2 linked regions of the Streptomyces hawaiiensis genome follow. The protein of the gene in region 2 interacts with the protein of the main gene of each other region in a pairwise test. Links are inferred from orthologs where the notes say so. Each region holds a gene or a part of one and is shown on either strand. Other genes may lie near its edges.

Region 1 (3,163 bases), 1.3 Mb from region 2 along the record:
TGTCGGCGCGGGGGCCGAGGCGGCGCCAGGCACTGCCGGCCAGGCGGCCGTCGACGGAGTAGACGGGGGCGCCGGCGATGATCAGCGGAGACCAGGCGGCGAGGTAGATGATGTCGGGGGTCTCGTAGGCGGGGACGCTCTTCCAGCTGACCGTGACCAGCAGCGCGGCCGACAGCAGGGCGCCCAGGCACGCGGCGACGCGCTGCCAGCAGCCCAGGACCGTCAGGACGCCGACGATGACCTGCGCGAAGGCGATGACCAGACCGGCGCCGACCGGGTGCTCGAGGGCGAACTGGCGCAGCGGCTCGGCGACTTCCCACGGGTGCAGGGTGTTGAGCCACTTGACCATGGAGCCGCGCTTGCCGCCGTCGAAGTAGACGGGGTCGCACAGCTTGCCCATGCCGGCGTAGATGGAGATGAAGCCGAGGAAGACGCGCAACGGGAGCAGGACGACGCCGAGGTTCATCCGGCGGCCCGGATAGTAGGCGTGCCGGGCCGGGTCGTCGCCGTGCCGCTTGGCCCGGCGCCCGGTGTCGTCCGCGCCGGTGGCGGACTCCTCGAACTCGCCGTCCTCATAGGCCGGTTCGTCGTAGGCGCTGCCGACGGTGCGCATCGGCGGCAGCAGCCGGGTGCCGTCGGCGGGCTCGTAGGTGCGCTGGGGGCCGACGACCGGGGTCTCGACGGTCTGGGTGAGGTCGTTCTCGTAGCCGGCGCCCTCGTAGCCGGCGCCGCTGTAACCCGCACCCTGGTGTCCGGGGCCGTCGTAGCCCGGGCCCACGCGGGAGATGACCTGGGTGGCTCCGGTGCCGGAGGCCGGCTCGTCGGTGTGGCGGACGCTCTCGTGCCGCACGGCTTGCAGAAGCCGGTGCGCGCCGGTGTCGTCGGGGGCGGATCTGCCGCTCCAGACGACGGGCCGGCGGCGGGCGGTGACCCCGTCCGCCTCGCCCCTAGCGAGGGGCATGCGGGCGGTGTCCTCGGTGGCGGTCAGATGCCGTGCGACCCGGGGGGACTGAACGCGACGCGTCGAGACGCCCAACTGCACGCGAAAGCTCGCGTGGTTGACGATGACCTGCGCCGGGTCGCTCGGCACCTTCACCATGCTCAGCGCGGGAGCGTCGTCGAGTCCCGACGAGCGGTCCCCCGTGGGTGTGCGGGGTGTTCTGGTGTCCACACTCATCTAACCGAGTGACGTCGGGTTAGGACACTGCTTTGACCCGCCGGATCTGTCCGGACCCCGTCAAGCTTGTCCCCGTCGCCCCGATGACACCGGAATTACCCCGTACGGGTGAAGTTCCGGACGCCTGTTCAACGCCGTCGGCGGGCCGCCTCGTACAGCACGATCCCCGCCGCCACACCGGCGTTGAGCGACTCGGCGCCGCCCGGCATCGGGATCCGCACCCGGTGGTCGCAGGTCTCCCCGACCAGCCGGGACAGCCCCTTGCCCTCGCTGCCGACGACGATGACGACCGGGCCGTCCAGCGCCTGAAGCTCGCTGATCTCGGCCTCGCCGTCGGCGGCCAGGCCGACGACCGCGATGCCGGCCTTCTTGTACGCCTCCAGGGCCCGGGTGAGGTTGGTGGCGCGGGCGACCGGGGTGCGGGCCGCGGCGCCGGCGGACGTCTTCCAGGCACCGGCCGTCATACCGGCCGCGCGGCGCTCGGGGACGACGACGCCGTGACCGCCGAAGGCGGACACGGAGCGGACGACCGCGCCGAGGTTGCGCGGGTCGGTGACGCCGTCCAGGGCGACGATCAGCGGGTCCTCACCGCCGTCGTAGGCGGCGGACGCCAGGTCCTCGGGGTGGGCGTACTCGTACGGCGGGACCTGGAGGACCAGGCCCTGGTGGTTGAGACCGTTGGTCATCCGGTCCAGCTCGGGACGCGGGGCCTCCATGAGGTTGATCCCGCCGCGCTCGGCGGCGACCTGGAGGGCCTCGCGCACCCGCTCGTCGTTGTCGATGAACTGCTGGACGTAGAGCGTGGAGGCGGGGACGCCCTCGCGCAGCGCCTCCAGGACCGAGTTGCGTCCGACGACCAGCTCGGACGTGCCCTTGCCGCCGCGGCCGCGCGCCACGGGCCGGCGTACGGCCTGCTTCGCCTTGGCGTTGACGATGCGGTTCTTCTTGTGCCCCTTGCGCATCTCGGCGGGCGGGGTCGGGCCCTTGCCTTCGAGGCCCCGGCGTCGCTGGCCGCCACTGCCGACCTGCGCGCCCTTCTTGCCGGACATGCGGCGGTTGTTCGCGGCCATTGAGCTACTCGTCTCCGTGAAGTGATTCGTACGTACGTCTGTTATGTCTGTGCAGTGTGCCGCCCCAAGGCCCGGGCGGCACAATCGATCAGCCCGTGGGGCTTGTCTCAGCGCGGTCCGAGACTCCAGCGCGGTCCCTGCGGGCCGTCCTCGATGACCAGGCCGGACTGGCTCAGCTGGTCGCGGATGGCGTCCGCGGTGGGCCAGTCCTTGCGGGCCCGGGCGGCCTCGCGCTGGTCGAGGACCATGCGGACGAGCGTGTCGACCACACCGTGCAGGTCGTCGCCGCGGTCGCTCTCCCCGGCCCACCGGGCGTCCAGCGGGTCGAGGCCGAGCACGCCGAGCATCGCGCGGACCTCGGCGAGCCGGGCCACGGCGGCTTCCTTGTCGTCGGCGGCCAGCGCGCTGTTGCCCTGCCGGACGGTGGTGTGCACCACGGCGAGTGCCTGCGGTACGCCCAGGTCGTCGTCCATGGCCTCGGCGAAGGCGAGCGGCACCTCGGGAGCGGGCTCGACGACGCCGGCCTTCTCCACCACGCGCTGCACGAAGCCCTCGATCCGCGCGAACGCCGACTCGGCCTCGCGCAGCGCCTCCTCGCTGTACTCGATCATCGAGCGGTAGTGCGGGGTGCCGAGGTAGTAGCGCAGCACGATGGGACGCCAGCGCTTGACCATCTCGCTGACCAGGACCGAGTTGCCGAGCGACTTGGACATCTTTTCGCCGCTCATGGTGACCCAGGCGTTGTGCACCCAGTACCGCGCGAAGTCGTCGCCGTAGGCCTTGGCCTGGGCGATCTCGTTCTCATGGTGCGGGAAGACCAGGTCCAGGCCGCCGCCGTGGATGTCGAAGGCGGTGCCGAGGTACTTGTGCGCCATCGCCGAGCACTCCAGGTGCCAGCCGGGACGGCCACGGCCCC
Region 2 (3,275 bases):
AGCCGACAGCGGTGTGGAGGGAGCCGTAGACGCCGTGGAAGGCCTGCCCGCCGCTGAAGAACTGGGAGTACGGCATGGGCGTGTTGTACAGCGTCGACCAGTGGTTCTTGTGCCGCCAGTAGACCTTGTGCCACCCGGCCCTGGTCCGGTACCCGGCCCGCCCGCTGCGGATGGGCACCGCCCCGAACACGACCTGCCGGCCCTTCTGCACCCACATCAGCTGGCGGCTGAGGTCCACACACGCCACGGGGTGGGCCCGCACCGGGCAGTTCCCGGCGGCATTCGGATTCCGGCGGGCCGACAGATACCGCATCCGCGACCACGTGACCGGTCCCGCGAACCCCATGGCCGGCTTGATCCCCTGCTTCACCTGGAACGCCCGGATGACCCGGCAGTCGCCCGCCGACTGCCTCCCGTCGGCCCGCAGCCCGAGCCACCGCTCGACCTGCCGCTGGTACGGCCCCGTCTTGGCGGTGCAGCTCACCCGCGCGACCGCCTCACCCAACGGCACGTACTCGACGAGCGCGTACGTCCCGGCCACCGCGCTCCGCGGCTCGACGGCTTCCTCCTCGGCGGACGGCGTGTACACCACGGGCGGCAGAGCCTGGTCGGGCGTGTCGAGCGACCAGGGCTGCGCGGGCCCCGGCGCGACCCCGGGCACCAGCTCGGCCGGGGGCCCGGGAGCCGGCGGCACGGGAGCGGCGGAGGCGACACCCAGGGGCACGGCGGCGACAACGGCGAGCAGAAGGGCGAGGACCCGCCCGGCGGTACGTCTGCGGCTCATGCGCCCAGACAAGCCCGGGGCACGGGCCGGCCCCGGGTTGCCGCGCGGCGGGGGTCACCCGGAGGCATCAGCCACACCGGCGCACCCGACGACACCGCTCAGCCACCCACCAGCCCTACGGGCGCACCCGACGACACCGCTCAGCCACCTATCAGCCCGTCCGGCGTTCGAGGACGAGGCCGTTCAGGCCGAAGCGGGGGCCCGGGGGCGGCAGCCCCCGGACTCGGGACGGGAAGGGGCGGAGGGGGCGACCCACTCCCCCAGCAACCCCCACCGGACCGCACCCGCCATCAGCCCCGCCCCGCCCCTCACCCCAGAACATTCCGCCAAGCATCCGGAACCGCGTCGGCCACGTCATGCGCCCCCACCGGCGCCCCCTCCGCCGCCAACCGCCCGGCCAGCCCATGCACATACGCCCCCACACTCCCCGCATCCACCGCGGACAGCCCCGCCGCCAGCAACGACCCGCCCAGCCCGGACAGCACGTCCCCGCTCCCGGCCGTGGCCAGCCACCCCGTCCCCGTCGGATTCACCCGCACCGCCCCGCCCCCCGAGTCGGCCACCAGCGTCGTGGACCCCTTCAGCAGCACGGTCGCCCCGTACCGCCGCGCCAGCTCCCGCACCGCGGTCAGCCGGCCCCCTTCGACCTCTCCCCGCTCCACACCCAGCAGCGCCGCCGCCTCCCCCGCATGCGGCGTCATCAGCGTCGGCGCCCGCCGCCCCCGCACGACCTCCGCGTCCGCCAGCCGCAGCCCGTCCGCGTCGATCAGCACCGGCACGTCCGCCGCCAGCACCTCCCCCACCGTCGCCGCGTCGTCCCCGGCCCCCGGCCCGACGACCCACGCCTGCACCCGCCCGGCATGCTTCGGCCCCTGATCCGACACGAGCGTCTCGGGAAACCGCGCGATGACCGCGTCCCCGGCCGGCCCGACGTACCGCACGGCCCCGGCCCCGCCCCGCAGCGCCCCCGAGACGGCGAGCACGGCGGCCCCGGGATACCGCGCCGACCCGGCGGCGATCCCGACCACGCCCCGCCGGTACTTGTCGCTCTCCGCCCGCGGCACCGGCAGCATCCGAGCCACATCGTGGTGCTGCAACGCCTCCAGCTCCGGCTCGACCGGCAGCTCCAGTCCGATGTCGACCAGCCGCACCGACCCGGCGTACTCCCGCGCGGGATCGATCAGAAGCCCGGGCTTGTGCGTCCCGAACGTCACGGTCAGATCGGCCCGCACGGCGACCCCGCGCACCTCCCCGGTGTCGGCGTCGACACCGCTCGGCAGATCGACGGCGACGACGGCCCCCCGCGACCGCCCGGCGGCAGCGGCCAGCGGCACCGCCTCCGGCCGCAGCCCGCCCTTCCCGCCGATCCCGACGATCCCGTCGACGACAAGGTCCGCGCCCTCGGCCGACGCCTCGCCCTCACCGGCCCGCGCGACCCGCCCCCCGGCCCGCCGCAGCGCCGCGAGCCCGGCCGCGTGCGCCCGCTCCGGCGCGAGCAGCACCGCCGTGACCCCGGCCCCGCGCCGGGCCAGCCGGGCCCCGGCGTACAGGGCGTCACCGCCGTTGTCGCCGCTGCCGACCAGCAGTACGACCCTGCTCCCGTACACCCTCCCCAGCAGGTCGGCGCAGGCCGCGGCGAGCCCCGCCGCGGCGCGTTGCATCAGCGCCCCCTCCGGCAGCCGCGCCATCAGCTCCCGTTCGGCGTTCCGGACCGTCTCCACGCTGTACGCAGTACGCATGCGGTCGAGTTTCCCGTAGGAGCGCCGGGCCACTCCCCTTCACACGCACCTCCCACATCGCCCTCATCCGCGAACCGTGTCGCATCCATTGACGCTTTGCCGTCCCTTTGCCAGACTCCCGGCCGCGCAGAAAGCGCTTGCACACTCCCCCACGTTCGACGAAACCGAGGCCCCCCATGGGACGCAGAGCCGCACTACTGGCCGCCGCCGGTGCCACTGCCCTCCTCACCGCCGCCGGCACCCTGACCGCCACCGCCACGGCCGCCCCCACGCGAGCACTGGCCTGCGGAGACGGCTCCTACCAGGCCGAGGCCGTGCAGAGCGGCGGCAACTGGACCGCCCGGCGCGGCGGCAGCACGGTGTACACCGGCACCGACATGCGCGCGGCCGTCCAGGCGGCCGTCAACAGTCTCTCCTCCGGGCGCACATCGAAGGAACGGGTCGTGGTCCGCGGCTCGGGTTCGGTGTCGGCGGGCTCCCGCATCTCGCTGCCGAGCTACACCGTCCTCGATATCTGCGGCACGATCAACGTCACCGGCAGCGGCTCGGGCGACCAGGCGCCGGTCTACTCGCGCGGCACCCGCGACGTCGAGGTGCAGAACCTCAAGCTCACCGGCACCCCGCTGTACGGCATCTTCCTGCGCAACGTCCAGAACGTGGTGCTCGGCCAGATCGACATGCGCCTCTCCCGCGGCCTGGGCGTCCGCATCGACAACCGCGGCGACACCAGCCAGTGGACGCGCAACGTCCGC

The links.
Region 1: the proteins of CEB94_RS24525 (region 2) and rlmB interact in binary tests that used the Escherichia coli proteins (3 or more experiments, as listed by UniProt). The link is inferred for Streptomyces hawaiiensis from one-to-one orthologs.

The regions. Positions count from the first base shown.
Region 1 is NZ_CP021978.1:4,021,822-4,024,984, forward strand. What follows is about bases 277-3,131. They hold rlmB (23S rRNA (guanosine(2251)-2'-O)-methyltransferase RlmB), read right to left. Parts: upstream 2,248-3,131; coding sequence 1,306-2,247; downstream 277-1,305. Other genes in these bases: CEB94_RS18375 (DoxX family protein), read right to left, coding at 277-1,177; cysS (cysteine--tRNA ligase), read right to left, coding at 2,355-3,131. In the rest of the region: more of CEB94_RS18375, read right to left, coding at 1-276; more of cysS, read right to left, coding at 3,132-3,163. UniProt on the Escherichia coli protein: Specifically methylates the ribose of guanosine 2251 in 23S rRNA.
Region 2 is NZ_CP021978.1:5,276,743-5,280,017, reverse strand. What follows is about bases 309-3,275. They hold CEB94_RS24525 (NAD(P)H-hydrate dehydratase), read right to left. Parts: upstream 2,524-3,275; coding sequence 1,093-2,523; downstream 309-1,092. Other genes in these bases: CEB94_RS24520 (right-handed parallel beta-helix repeat-containing protein), read left to right, coding at 2,700-3,275; CEB94_RS24530 (L,D-transpeptidase), read right to left, coding at 309-784. In the rest of the region: more of CEB94_RS24530, read right to left, coding at 1-308. UniProt on the Escherichia coli protein: Bifunctional enzyme that catalyzes the epimerization of the S- and R-forms of NAD(P)HX and the dehydration of the S-form of NAD(P)HX at the expense of ADP, which is converted to AMP.